2 regions of the Bariatricus sp. SGI.161 genome follow, and region 2 is predicted to be linked to the other one. Evidence: a T-box and tRNA genes for the amino acid it is inferred to sense, from the RefSeq annotation. Region 2 holds a T-box; the other holds one or more tRNA genes.
What was found. A T-box is a leader RNA that pairs with one kind of tRNA and senses whether it is charged. The one in region 2 lies ahead of leuS (leucine--tRNA ligase), so its partner is inferred to be a tRNA-Leu.
Positions count from the first base shown of each region.

Region 1: it encodes a tRNA-Leu, which carries the amino acid that the T-box ahead of leuS (leucine--tRNA ligase) is inferred to sense. The anticodon was not compared.

Region 1 covers NZ_JBNPLX010000002.1:81,091-88,825, reverse strand. Annotated here, with positions in the region: gene sdaAB (L-serine ammonia-lyase, iron-sulfur-dependent subunit beta) at 1-443, opposite strand, end outside; gene ACQRBH_RS01815 (serine/threonine protein phosphatase) at 584-1,456, shown strand; gene ACQRBH_RS01810 (DUF4317 domain-containing protein) at 1,523-2,644, shown strand; tRNA gene ACQRBH_RS01805 (tRNA-Leu) at 2,721-2,803, shown strand; gene ACQRBH_RS01800 (hypothetical protein) at 2,969-3,751, shown strand; gene ACQRBH_RS01795 (hypothetical protein) at 3,689-4,606, opposite strand; gene ACQRBH_RS01790 (SufB/SufD family protein) at 4,632-5,558, opposite strand; gene ACQRBH_RS01785 (ABC transporter ATP-binding protein) at 5,577-6,296, opposite strand; gene ACQRBH_RS01780 (MerR family transcriptional regulator) at 6,476-7,639, opposite strand; gene ACQRBH_RS01775 (hypothetical protein) at 7,722-7,735, opposite strand, start outside.
Region 2 covers NZ_JBNPLX010000011.1:107,612-115,346, reverse strand. Annotated here, with positions in the region: gene leuS (leucine--tRNA ligase) at 1-1,336, opposite strand, end outside; T-box leader at 1,603-1,852, opposite strand; gene ACQRBH_RS08640 (hypothetical protein) at 2,071-2,493, shown strand; gene ACQRBH_RS08635 (CapA family protein) at 2,553-3,707, shown strand; gene ACQRBH_RS08630 (TetR/AcrR family transcriptional regulator) at 3,792-4,370, shown strand; gene ilvB (biosynthetic-type acetolactate synthase large subunit) at 4,465-6,201, shown strand; gene ACQRBH_RS08620 (AEC family transporter) at 6,261-7,199, opposite strand; gene ACQRBH_RS08615 (CvpA family protein) at 7,199-7,735, opposite strand, start outside.

The DNA.
Region 1 (7,735 bases), on a different contig from region 2:
AGCGTATTACTCTCTCCACTGAAGTTCACATCGATTCCATCCAGCTTACATACACGAATTCTTCCGCCACCGATAGAATATGCCTGAATCTTCATGGTATTCACACCTTCTGCTTCCATAATAATCTGAGCAGTATTCGGATGTGCTTCTTTAATATCCTTGTTCTCGATGGTAAATTCCATGCCTTCTTCTCTTGCGATCTCAAAGCTATTCGGAATTCTCATATCGTCAGGCTTCATTCCCAACAAGCCTGCAATCAGTGCCCGATCCGTTCCATGCCCTTTCCCCGTAGCGGCAAACGAACCATGCAGATATACGGTAGCCTTCTTGGGCTGTCTTCCAAAAAGCTGTCTGGCAATCAGGCCAATCCTCGCTGCTCCTGCTGTGTGAGAACTGGACGGACCTACCATTACCGGTCCCAAAATGTCAAATATACTTCCCATTTCTTTTCCCTCTCTTTTTCTTATTTTGACATATATCTACTTTTATTATACTTGGGATTTCTATGGTTTACAACGACCAATTTCTCTTCTTGGGCATACAATAAAAAAATGATTATTTTTGCATGAAAGGGGCTCATAATATGAGTGCTTATCATCGATTAGACCGTGCATTTCTGCACGCTCTCTCCTTACCCCTGACCACATGCTCCCGTTATGTCCTGTTCAGTGACTGCCACCGGGGATGTGGAACTAATAACGATAATTTTCTTAAGAATCAGAATCTCTGCCTTGCTGCACTTCAATATTATTATGACCATGGTTTTACTTATATTGAACTGGGCGATGGCGATGAGCTCTGGGAAAATCGCTCCTTTGACGTCATAAAGTCGATCCACAATCATGTCTTCTGGATGTTGTCTCGCTTCTACTGCGCAGGCCGCCTTTTCCTACTGTATGGAAACCATGATATCGTAAAAAACTCATCACATTTTACTTCCTGCCATTGTTCCTCTTACCCATGCAGCACCTGTCAGGAAGAAGAATTATTTCCAGGCATTACGTTCTATTCCGGCCTTATCCTAAAGCATACTCAGGGCGGAAAAGATCTTTATCTGACTCACGGTCATCAGGCAGACTTCTTCAATAGTGTGCTCTGGCCCATCTCCCGTTTCCTTGTCCGGTATGTCTGGCAGCCACTGGAACAAGTCGGTTTCCTGGATCCTACCAGTGTTGCCCAGAACAACACAAAAAAAGAACGTATCGAGCATACATTATCTGACTGGGCGCTCCGAAGAAACTGTATCCTTATCACCGGACATACTCACCGTCCAATGCTTCAGAAAGACAGTTCCTACTACAATACCGGAAGCTGTGTCCACCCACGCTGTATCACCTGTATTGAAATAGAAGGCATGCAGATATCCCTTATAAAATGGACACTTGCCACAAGACCAGACTTCTCCCTCTATGTAGCTCGCGAAGTCCTGGCAGGACCTTTTTCCCTTCTCTCATAATCTTGTAAATTTTCCTCGAATATGCTAAGATTGGGTACAGTCTGAATATAAGGGAGAGTGTAACTTATGAATAAGAAAGAAGTACTGGAAATCCGCAAGCAATTCACCCCGGAAAACTGCGCAATCACGCGAATCTGCGGCTGTTATGTGGACCATGAGAAAGAGAAAAAAGTCGAACTAAAAAAAGCATTCTTATCCCTTCCAGAAGAAGAAGCTTTCAAATACTTTGATATTTTTAAACACACCTTGTCCGGAACCCTTGGGAAAAATCTCATTAATATGGAATTCCCACTGGAGCAGGAGCTGGGCGGAGGTACACAGGAATTCCTTCTTAAGCTGCGCGACAGTAAGCTGGAAGACGACCTTCTGGTAGAAGAATTCTATGATAAGATTATTGAAAATTATATCTACGCTGAGAATTATTACATCATTCTGATTCATGCAGTCTACGATGTTCCCGGCAAATCCACCGATGGTTCCGAGATGTTCGATGCCTCTGATACAGTCTACGAACATATTCTGTGCAGCATCTGTCCGGTCAATCTCACAAAAGCAGGTCTTACCTACAACGCATTGACCAATAATATCGAAGACCGCATCCGTGACTGGATCGTAGAAGCCCCAGTCAAGGGCTTCCTGTTCCCGGCCTTCCAGGACCGCGCCAGTGATGTACATAATATCCTGTATTATACCAAGAAACCAGAAGATCTCCAGCCAGAACTGATCAGCAATGTACTGGGGAGCACCATTCCTCTGACCGCCGGCGATCAGAAGACCACCTTCCAGACTATCATCAGTGATACACTGGGTGATGAATGCGATTATGAAGTCGTCCGCAACATCCACGACAATCTCAACGAGATGCTGGAAGAAAGCAAAGAAAACCCAGATCCTCTGGAACTGTCCAAACCAGATGTTAAGAATCTGCTCACCAGAAGCGGTGTTCCAGAAGAAAAGCTGGAATCCTTCGACGAAGAATTCCAGGAGATGGTCGGTGACAAGAACACCTTACTCGCATCCAACATCGCCAGTGTCAAGACCTTCCAGATTGAGACACCCGACGTGATCGTAAAAGTCAATCCAGAGCGCTCCGACCTGGTAGAGACCCGCGAGATTGATGGCCGGATGTGCCTGGTCATTGCAATCGATGACCACCTGGAAGTCAACGGAATTGAAGTCCGAAAATAGTTCTGCCAATTTTTTTCAAAAAAACACAAAAAGTATTTGCCAAATGATGTTTTATGTGATAGAATATTTTTTGTTAGCGGAGATGGCGGAATGGCAGACGCGCTAGATTCAGGTTCTAGTGGGAGCAATCCTGTGAGGGTTCAAGTCCCTTTCTCCGCATCTATTATTTTTATAAAAAAAACCGAAAACTTCACTGTTTTCGGTTTTTTTCTTTTCTACAATTCTAAAGAAAACCTTATGTCTTCGTGAACTTTTTGTGATATCCCTTGAGACTTTTGACTAAACATACTACAATAAGAAATCGTTTAAGGAGGGTTTGAGTATATGAGTATAAATGGCAACACAGTAAGGAAAGATACCGAGGATTTTTTTGATGATGATTTCGAAGTCATATATCAGGAAGATTTCCCCGACCTAAACTTTTTTGAAGATGAAGATGACGATTACAGGGATGTTCTGTCGAATCTCTCAGAATTAGATGACGATGATGACATTGACTATCTGGAAGAAAATTATGATTATGATGAATATGAAGATGAGGAGGAAAACTCTTCTGAAGAAGATAAGAAGAAGCGCAAAATGCGCCGCAGAGTACCGAATCTGCTCTCCCCTGCAGGAAAAGCTGTTAAAATCGGTGGAAAAATAATCTATAAAGCCGTTAATCTTTTGCTTCGCGGAGCAACTTTAATTTTAATCGCGATAATCACATATACACTGACTGTAAATTTCTGGAATAATTACAGTGCCTACGGAGATATTTTCCATGCTATTACAGACAAAAATTATATCTTAGGCGCTTATGCGGGGATTGCGTTATTCTTACTGCTTTTTGAGGTTATCACTTTTCTGATGGTGTTATTTGGCAGTAAAAAAAGCGGCCGCAAGGGCCGCTGTCAGGATACAGGACGAGGCCTGTTCTCTTTTGTATTGATCTTCGCAGGTTCTTACCTGGCTTACTTATTTCACGGATTCGTTCCGACATCTCCGGATCCACTCCAGGGAGTGCAAGGCGCACTTGCGGTATATGGTACTTTACACACAACATTACTTCCGCTTTGCGCCGCTGGCATTATCAGCTGTCTGATTCGGAAATTCCTGATCCGATAAGCGATTTTTTTCATACTCTTCGTCTTCCGTCTCTACCTGCTTCAGGAAATCAGCATCCTGAGACTTGAGCCGGGGGATGAAGCGTTTCGCGAATCTGCCCTTTCCACGATTCTTCACATAAAAATAACCAATCGTGGAAAATACAACTGCGCCAATAAAGTTAACGAACAGATCTTTCATAGTATCCAGAAGTCCGATATCCAGATAACCGCCAAGACCCAGACTCTGTCCATTGACTACCACATCCGTGATATTGTCAATTTCAACTGGGGTGTTTGCTCCCGCCGGATCCAACATCACAGAGTGAATACTATGTACAATCGTATCTTTCTGCATGTCCAATCCAAAGAAAAGATCCATACTACATTCAAAGAATTCCCACAACACGCCGATCGTCATGGAAAAGCAGAATGCTACAATTGCCACGAACACTGGCGATAATTGTATTGAGAATTTTTTACTTCGGTTCAGGATATCTACCAGTGCGAACCCAATTGCCGCTGCCAGGAATCCGTTGATCGTATGCAGCGCGGTATCCCAGAACGGAAACCTGATATAATAAGCCTGGATCTCTCCAAGGATTTCTGCTGCAAATATAAAGATTAATATCGTAATTTCCAATGCAGTAGGCAGTTCTATTTTCAGATTAATCTGTATAAAGCTTGGGACAAAAAGCAGTAATAATGTCAGAATACACAAGAATACATTTTCATAATTCTTATTAAATATCTGAAGCACCATCATCAATATTACCAGCATACGAAGAACCACATACACAACAAATGAGCTTCTGTGCTCTCTTAGTTCCATATGCATTGCTTTTTTCCATACTTTCAGTCTTTTTTTAATCTTCATCTGATGTCCTTTCTCTGCACATCTCCTAATTCAGGAAATTTTCAATAATAATGGATTCTGCTTCCTCCTCCGTCATACCCAATGTACGCAGTTTCACAAGTTGTTCATCATTAATTCTTCCGATTGCCGCTTCATGGATAATTGCCGCATCCAGATGTCTTGCATTGATCTCCGGAATGGAGCTTACTTCTGCATGATCCATGATGATGGAATCACACTGTACATGAGCATGGCACTTGGCATTCCCTACCGCCTTCGGGTGAAATACCTGCTTCGACTCGCCTTTTGCAACAGATCTGGAGATAATCTGCGCGGAGCTTCCCTCACCATTCATCTGCACTTCCATATTGGATTCTGCAGTCTGACTGTCATGCGTCATTAATTTTTCAATCACATATAACTTGGAATTTGCTCCCATCTCAACATCCGTCTCACGAACTGTAGAATCTACACCTTTAATCTGTGCTGTATCCAGTGTAAATACAGCATCCTCTTCCAGATAAATCTTTGTGACTGGATTCAGCACTCTGGCACCTGTGCCTTCCCCTTCCCCATAATGCTTCTCCTCATAACGGACATTCGCACCCTTTCCCACATGGAAAGAGTGGATTCCATCATGACGGCTTTCGTTACAGCCACTGTTGTGAATTCCGCAGCCGGCTACAATCGTTACATCCGCACCTTCTGCAACATAGAAATCATTATATACTACATCTGTCATACCGGAAGCATCTACCACGACTGGGATATGTACCTGCTCTCCTCTAGTCTCTCCGTCAATATAGATGTCAATTCCTGACTTTTCTTCCTTTTTCTTAATCTTAATATGCTCGCTGTCTCCGTGACAAAGAGCAACTCCATTATGGCGCAGATTAAAAGCTCCTTTTTGCTGGAAACCAGATCCATCGATCTGCTCTAATATCTTTTTTGTAATCTCATCTAATGTGGCCATCTCTAACACTCCTCTCTCTTAGCAGTTCATGCAGGCGCAGCTGTCACCCTTATCCAACAATGTCGGAAGAATCTCATCTTTTGGTCCGATTGCGCCAATATTGCCATCCTCAATTACCATAATCCGGTCTGCCATCTGGATAATACGCTCCTGATGAGAGATAAGGATCAGGCTTTCTTCCTTTTTACTGTGTATCTTTTCAAACTGCTGGATCAACATGGAGAAACTCCAGAGATCAATCCCTGCCTCCGGCTCATCAAAAATACATAACTTATGCTGCTTTGCAAGCACAGTCGCAATCTCCAGGCGCTTCATCTCTCCGCCGGAAAGAGTTGCATCTACTTCTCTTTTCAGATATTCCTGCGCACACAGCCCGACACTACTTAGCAATGCACAGCATTCCGGCTCTGCCAGTTTATGTCCTGCCGCCAGAGACAATAACTTATCCACCGTCATACCCTTGAATCTTGGCGGCTGCTGGAATGCGAAACCGATTCCCGCATTGGCGCGATGATTAATATCATAAGAAGTGATATCCTCTCCGTCCAGTATGATCTGGCCTTCATCTGCCTGTTCAATTCCCATCAACACCTTGGCAAGTGTTGATTTTCCACCACCATTCGGTCCAGTAATGACAAGCATCTCACCATCTTTAACATCAAAACTGATCCCCTTGACGATGCTTCTCTCTATTCCATTTTCATTCACCTTGAATGTCAGATTTTTTACTTCAAGCATATCTGCTTACGCTCCTTTTCCAACTGTATTTTCCAATATATTCTCCTATTATTAATATACACATACTTCACATTATAATCGGTTTTTTCTTTTGTTGCAACATATGGTTTTCCGGACACACATAAAATAGCCTTAATAAAAAGAGCCCGCACGCGAGCTCTTTTATCCAGATTCTCTGATTATCTTAAGATCGTTGTTCCTCTTGACTTGCCCTGCATTGTAAATGCTGCACCGGCGATATTCATCATCTTCGTTGCACTTACGATTGCATAATACCGGCTTCCTCCGCTCTTCGGAGCATCTCCGATTACATGGAACCAGCTAAGTCCAATATATATCGTAAATATAAATGACATCACCGCTGCCGGTATCCACAGGTCACTTAGAATTCCTGCCAACACAGTCAGGATGATTGCATACACAAAGGCCATACCCAGAACATATCTTGCTTTTGAGAAAAATTCTTGCTTTTTCCCTGATAACAGAAAGATCAGAAGTACATATAGCATCATCGCCAGCCAGAAAATCGCAAGATGCATTCCACTTATGGTCTGATTCTTCACTTTTTCTGTACTAAACACGCTACGAACAGCCAATGATATTCCCGCAATAAACGGCGTCAGAACCAAAGCCTCCAAGTGGAAGAATACCGTCAGGGCTTTGACATTTGCGGTAAAATACATACCAATATAGCATATCAAACAGACAATTACCGCCAGAATCAGCCATTTCCACTGGTCAAAGAACAAGGTCTGGCGATTCAGGATCTCTCCCGGATTACTTTTTACCACTGCAATTCTCTTACTCCATGACATTCCTTCATATCTCAAAAAGAAATCCCCCAATAACAGTGCACTAACTGCATTCATGAAATATCCCCACACAAGCATCCATGTCAGATTCTTGTTCAACTGTCCCAGCGTCAGTATCTCCTTGGTAATATCTTCTTTCCAGATCTTCTCAAACTGCTCTTCCCAGATATCCTTTTCCTCCCCCAATATCTGTTCATCCACTTCTTCAAAGGAAATATCCAGCTGTCGGATTGTTCTGCACACCTTTTCAATCTCACGCAGATTCTTCTCTTCCTCACTGATCCGCTCCAGGCGCTTCTCCATAACCTCATCCAGCGAAAGAGCCCCTGCATTCAACATCTTAACATCCGATATCGGAATTCCCAGCGCCCTCAAGACTTTGATTCGTTCCAGATTCTTTACATCCTCTTCTGAATATTCACGGTAATTGTTCTCCCGATTTCTGACTGGATTCAAAAGGCCTTCCTCTTCATAATAACGGATGTTCGCTCTGGTAATCCCCACCCTTTGTTCTACTTCCTTAATCTTCATACGAATCCCTTCCTTTCGTTCTTATATGATGCGATTGTAGGGTATCAAGTTCCCTGAAGGTCAATATATTTCCTGAAACAATTTATTTCCACACAA
Region 2 (7,735 bases):
AGCCACAATCTGGACAATGTACGATCGGAATTGGCTCACCCCAGTAACGCTGACGAGAGAATACCCAGTCACGCAGCTTATAATTTACAGTTGCACGTCCAATACCGCGCTCCTCAATGATATGTGGTGCTTCTTTCTTCAGCACTGCAGATTCCATACCATTCCACTCACCGGAATTGATCATTGTTCCGTTCGCTTCGGTATAAGCTTCTGTCATATTTTCAATTTCTTTTCCATCTTTCGCAATAACCTGAATAATCGGAATGCCAAATTTCGTTGCGAATTCAAAGTCACGGTCATCGTGTGCAGGTACACACATGATTGCACCGGTACCATAATCGGCCAGTACATAATCAGACAGCCAGATTGGTGTCTTCTCACCGTTTAACGGATTGATTGCATAACTACCTGTGAATACACCCGTCTTCTCTTTATCCTGCATACGATCTACATTAGACTTCATAGATGCATCGTAGATGTATTTCTCAACAGCCTCTCTGGTCTCATCCGTAGCCAGGCTCTTAGCCAGTTCATGCTCTGGAGCAAGAACCATAAAGGTTGCACCATACAAGGTATCTGGTCTTGTTGTATATACCGTAATCTTTTCTTCTCTTCCTTCAACAGGGAAGTCTACTTCTGCACCGTAAGACTTGCCGATCCAGTCAGCCTGCATCTTCTTAACCTTCTCCGGCCAGTCAAGCTTATCCAGATCGTTTAACAGTCTGTCTGCATATTTAGTAATACGGAGCATCCACTGACGAAGATTCTTCTTCGTAACCTCAGTTCCACAGCGCTCACATTTTCCATTTACTACTTCCTCATTGGCAAGACCGGTCTTACAAGACGGGCACCAGTTGATTGGAAATTCCTTCTCATAAGCAAGCCCTTCTTTAAACATCTTTACAAAGATCCACTGCGTCCATTTATAAAAGTCAGGATCTGTTGTATTTACTTCACGATCCCAGTCATACAGTGCTGCAATCTCATTGATCTGACGCTTGATATTCTTAATATTCTCAGCGGTAGAAATTGCCGGATGTACTCCCATCTTAATGGCATAGTTCTCAGCAGGCAGTCCGAACGCGTCCCATCCCATCGGATGAATGATATAGTAACCCTGCTGCAATTTATATCTGCTCCATACATCAGAGATTACATATCCTCTCCAATGTCCAACATGAAGCCCATTTCCTGACGGATATGGGAACATATCCAGACAGTAATACTTCTCACGTTTTGTTCCATCTGCATTTTCTTTGACGTTAACAGGATCTTTTTCCCATCTTTCACGCCACTTTTTCTCAATTGCCTTATGATTATAAGGTACGTTTGACATCTTTCCATTCCTCCTATATTGATTACTTGGTGAGGTTCTTCACGAACCTAGTAAGCAATATACAACCTGCTGGCTTAGCGAGGTCCTTTCGAGCTTAGCAGCATGGTTGTCTCCTTACTTACTTGGTGAGGTTCTTCACGAACCTAGTAAGCAATATACAACCTGCTGGCTTAGCGAGGTCCTTTCGAGCTTAGCAGCATGGTTGTCTCCTTACTTACTTGGTGAGGTTCTTCACAAACCTGACAATAAAAAAGCCTTCACATCTCTCAAGAGACGAAAAGGCTTAGCTTCCGTGGTACCACTCTTCTTCATATGGAAGTAAAACTCCATATGCACTCATTCTTTTCTGTAACGGGAAATCCCGCTCCTGCCTATACTATTATGACTGCTTCGAACCGCCATATCATTCAACAGAAGAACTCCGAGGCGAGTTGGGAGATTACGCTTACTGTCTCGCACCATCCGACAGCTCTCTGTAAACGATAGGCTCTTAATACTCCTCATCAACGTTTCTATAATATATTAACTATTTGCCTAATTATTATATGAAGAATGTTAAAATAAGTCAAGCCCTTGTTTTACTTTCTATTATACAACAAACAAAACATTGTGCATCTTTCCATGAAAATGTATAATTTTAAGGTTGTTCCCTCTACATCTTTAGTGTATAATAGACATAAGTAAATCGTACTGAGGTGTTCAGTATAATATGATACATAAAGGAGAGATTTCCCATGGTAAATTTATTAACAGGTCCGAAAGGCAGCGGAAAAACACAACAAATGATTGAACAGGCTAACGCAAAAGCAAAAGAATGTAACGGCAATGTAGTATTTATCAAGAAAACTCACAGAGATACAGCAAGTGTTGCATTTGATATCCGTACAATTTGTATGGATGATTTTCCGACAATTACCAATACAGATGAATACATTGGATTTTTATATGGCATGTATAGTTCTAACCACGATATCGAATGTATATTTATTGATGGTATTCTAAAACATGCTGATATTTCTTTAGACAGCATGCCTGATTTTATTGAAAGACTGAAAAAGATTTCAAAGGAATGTGGCATCGAATTCTATGTAAGTATTAGTGCTGATAAATCTGATTTATCAGGAATTAATGCCGAAGGATGCACATTTTTGAACTAATATAACGATTTCAAAAGGAGAGGGCAGTCCAACCGGACTGCCCTTTATGGTACAAAAAGATGAGTGGTATCAAAGATGCAAAAAAGAAAAGAGCCAGACGCCAGAAGATGAAAAGACTTCGCATAATGTTGTGCATTCTTCTTTTTCTCTTTCTATGTATTCTACTGTTTTTGACAGTGCGTTCTTTTCATTCTGAAGAAAAAGAAGAAAAGGCAGAAACACCGCCACCTTCTGACAATATTGATACATCTAAAGTAGATGTACAGGAACTGGTTATTAACAGTACAAAACCTTCCGACTCTGAAGCACCGGTTTCTATTACCGTAAGTTCTATGGGTGACTGCACACTGGGAACGGATGTCAACTTCGCACAATCAACCAGCCTTCCCGCATATTACGATACCTATGGTCCCGATTATTTCTTCCAAAATGTACGATCCATACTGGAAGCCGATGATCTGTCAATTGTAAATATGGAAGGTACCCTTACCACTTCCGATCAACGCGCAGACAAGACTTATGCGTTTAAAGGCTCCCAGGATTACGTCAGAATTCTTACCGGCAGCTCTATAGAAGCCGCTAATCTGGCTAATAACCACAGTATGGATTATGGAGATCAAAGTTATACTGATACAATCAGTGCTTTAGATGATGCAGGCGTCGCAAGCTTTGGTTTTGATCACGTTAAAATCCTGGATATCAAAGGAATCAAAGTAGGTGTTACCGGTATCTACGAACTTGCAGAACATCTGGAAAAGAAACAGCAGGTAAAAGAGAATATAGCTGCATTAAAAGAAGCAGGCGCACAATTAATCATAATTAATTTCCACTGGGGAATGGAACGAGAATATCAGCCAAACGATACACAGAAGCAATTAGCACATCTGGCAATCGACGAAGGTGCCGATCTGGTAATCGGTCATCACCCTCATGTATTACAGGGTATCGAAAAGTATAAAGACAAATATATTGCTTACAGCCTGGGAAATTTCTGTTTCGGAGGGAACTCCAATCCAACAGACAAAGATACCATGATCTTTCAGCAGACATTTACCATTACAGAAAATGGGGTTGAAAAAGACGACAACATCAATATCATTCCATGTTCGCTTTCTTCCGCCAGCAGCTACAATGATTATCGTCCTACACCGCTAGACGAAGACGAAAAGCAACGAGTACTGAACAAAATCAAAGAATATAGTTCGAATCTGTGATGAACAAACTGACCAATAATCCATTCTTGAATTTCAACAACAAAAGTGTTAAGATGAAAGTACGCACTTGCATGGAGGTATGCTATGGATGAGACAAGTCAGAAAATCATTGACGCCACGATGTCTTTAATACGGGACAAGGGATATGTAGCTACAACTACCAAGGATATCGCAAAAACTGCAGGTGTCAATGAATGCACTCTGTTCCGTAAATTTAAAAGCAAAAAAGATATCGTTTTACATGGCGTGGCCCAGGAGAAATGGCGCGGAAATATTACTCCAGAGATCTTCCAGAATGTCACATGGGACTTGCAGCATGATCTGGAAATGTTCATGAATGCATATATGGAGAGGATGACACCCGATTTTGTGAATCTTTCCATTGGATTACGGGCACCACAGCTTTATGATGATACAGCCTCATTAATTATGAAAGTTCCACAGGCGTTCTTATCTTCTCTCGTAGATTATTTTAAAAAAATGGAAGAAAAAGGGAAATTACCACATCTGGATTTTGAATGCCTGGCGCTCACTATCTTTTCATCCACTTTTGGATATACTTTTTTACGCGCATCCTTTGATGATAAGTTGACGTCTATAGAGAAAAAAGCCTTTATTAAACAAAGCGTCGAAGTGTTTTGCCGGGGAATTCCGCAAATATAATGAATCAGGTACTATCGGATATTTATTTATCTGGCAGTACCTTAAATATTAATCTTTATGCAAGCAAGCACATGCATACAAAGGAGGTTGAAGCATGAAAATATCTGGTGCAAAATTATTTGTTAAAGCTTTAAAGGAAGAAAAGGTCGACGTACTGTTTGCCTATCCCGGAGGGCAGGCCATTGATCTGTTTCATGCCCTTTATGGCGAAACAGATATCAAAGTCATCCTGCCGCGGCATGAACAGGGATTAGTTCATGCCGCTGATGGTTATGCCCGTTCTACCGGAAAAGTTGGTGTCTGTCTTGTAACAAGCGGACCAGGTGCCGCCAATCTGGTAACCGGCATTGCGACTGCCAATTATGACAGTGTTCCAATGGTATGTTTTACAGGACAGGTGCCGACAAAACTAATCGGTAATGACTCTTTTCAGGAAGTAAATATTGTTGATATTACCAAAAGCATCAGCAAATACGCAGTTACTGTTAAAAGGAGAGAAAATCTGGCTGAAATTATAAAAAAAGCATTCTATATCGCCAAGACCGGGAAACCAGGAGTCGTGGTAGTTGACATTCCAAAAGATATTCAACAGGAATTGGGAAGCGATGATTACCCTTGCACAGTAGATACTCAGGACTGCAAGCCCAAAAACACCATTCCTTCCCTTCAGATTATCAAAGCCTTAGACATACTAGATCACTCCAAAAGGCCTGTTTTCTTAATCGGTGGTGGTGTAAATATAGCTCATGCAGGTACAGAAATGACAAAACTAATCCAACTGACCGGCATCCCTGCTGTCACGACCATCATGGGAAAAGGTGCCATACCATCCGACCATGAACTATACATTGGAAATATAGGCATTCACGGCAGTTATGCTGCAAATTCTGCAATCAGTCAGTGCGATGTACTATTTTCTATCGGGGCAAGATTTAACGACCGCATTACAGGAAAAACAGACGAATTCGCGCCAAATGCAAAAATCATCCGCGTTGACATAGATCCAATCTGCATTTCCAGAAATATTGAAGCAGATCTTTCTATCGTTGCTGACGCAAAAGATGTAATCTGCTCATTACTTGAGAAAGCCGGCCCTTTAAATATCAGAAGTTGGACAGAACAAATCAACACATGGAAAAAAGCACACCCTATCCATATATCCGGCGACGGTATGACACCTGAGTCGATTATCGGTCAGATCAACCAGATATTCAAAAATGCTATCATCGCAACAGATGTCGGACAACATCAATTATGGACGACTCAGTTTCTTGATCTCAATGAGCACAAACAACTTCTGACTTCTGGCGGTCTCGGAACTATGGGGTATGGTTTCCCGGCAGCACTTGGAGCCAAAATTGGAAACCCTGAAAAAGATGTGATCGTAATATCCGGGGATGGAAGTATACAGATGAATATTCAGGAATTAGCTACTGCTGTTGTAAATGAACTGCCGATTATTATCTGTATCTTCAACAACAGCTATCTGGGAAATGTAAGGCAATGGCAGGAGATGTTCTACCAAAAACACTATTCGCAGACCTGCCTTCGCCGCCGCAAAAGCTGTGCCGCTATCTGTAATACACCAACCCAAAACTGTCCGGAATATACTCCTGATTTTATACGTCTGGCAGAAAGCTATGGTGCAAAAGGAATCCGTGTCACAGAAGAATCGGAAATAGCAGATGCACTCACCGAAGCAAAGCAAAACCAGAAAGCACCAACAATCATTGAATTTATCATTGAACAAGAATTGAATGTACTGCCGATCGTCCCGCCAGGCAGACCGTTACAGCATATGATTTTAGAAGGCTCGCAAAAGAATGCATAATAAAAAGTGGAGGATTTCATCTTTCCTCCACTTATCGTTCCGTCAATCAGTTCAGTTCTTTATATATAAAACAGGAATTCATACAATAACGTGATCAAAGGCATGGTAATGATACAGAAAATGACAGACATTACATTAATTACGCTGGCATATTGCGCATCTTTATTATATATCTGGGCAAGCTGAGTTACCATAGCTGCCGAAGGTGCCGCTGTAGCAAGTAATACAACCATAAAGATATATTCTGCATCATTATGTAAGCCCAGGTGACCCAGGAATGCAAAGGACACTGTTGCAATCAACGGAAATACAATCAACCGCAGCAGACAGATCAGATAAGGACGTTTTTGTCTGAACACCCACAGAAGATTCACATCTCCAATGACCATACCAATGACCAGCATGCTGGCGGTACTCACCATATCGCCAAACCCACTGACACTACTGCCTATTACAACTGGAAGCCTGATTCCAGTGGCAAAAAATACGAATCCAAGGAATATGGCAATCAGATTCGGATTCAACAGAATCTTCTTATAATCTCTCTGCTGTTCCTGATTCACAACGCTTACTCCATGTGTCCAGACCAAAACAGCCTGAACCATGATAAATGCAGATGTATAGAATACCCATTCACTTCCCAGTACCGCCGATACCAGCGGAATGATCAGATAACCTGAATTCGTATAGATAATAGAAGCCTTTTCAATACTGTTAATATTTAAAGGCTTCTCAATGAGCTTTGTCACAGCAATCATCACAACATGCACAATAACTGAAAGAACCGTTGCCAGAAGCAGCCCATATACTTTGTCCTTTGTTAATTCAATTTGAAAGGAATTAAAGATTGCACATGGTGAACAGATATATACAACGATATTAGATATAATCTTACTGTCTTTCGTTTTAAATAGTCCTATCTTTACAATAATATATCCTACGACCATCGTTAAAAACATGGCCATAATCTGCTCTGCCAAAAGTATACTCAATTCCATTATTTCTCTTCCTTAATCTCCAGAGACATGACTGTGTTTGCTTCGTCCCCCTCTTTGTATTCCATGGTAATCTCCTGCCCGGTTTCACATCTGACAACATCAATATAATCAACAACTGATACGTCAAAGATATCATCAGAACCTTCCACCATGATATAATAGTGCGATGTTCCCTCTAACACTGCCTGTGCAATCTTTGTAATCTTACCTTTGATGGTTTTTACCTCTCTGGTATCTTCTTCAACCTGTTTCACCCCATTGCTCAGCAATAATTCCAGATAATTTTCTTCGCACTGGCTTACACTGTCGCCTATGGCAACAATCTGATATTTCTGAACATTTACCATAGCATACTTTTTCACAAGCCCCGCATCATCTTTTAAAGCAATAAAATATGTCGGTTCATCAGAAATATTCAACAACAGAGGAAATGTCGCAACATACCCCAGATTCTGTACCTGTCCTTCTGCGGAAGACATGGCAGAGGCTTCTGTCGCACCTTCTACTTTATAATATTTTGTCTCCATAGTACGCTG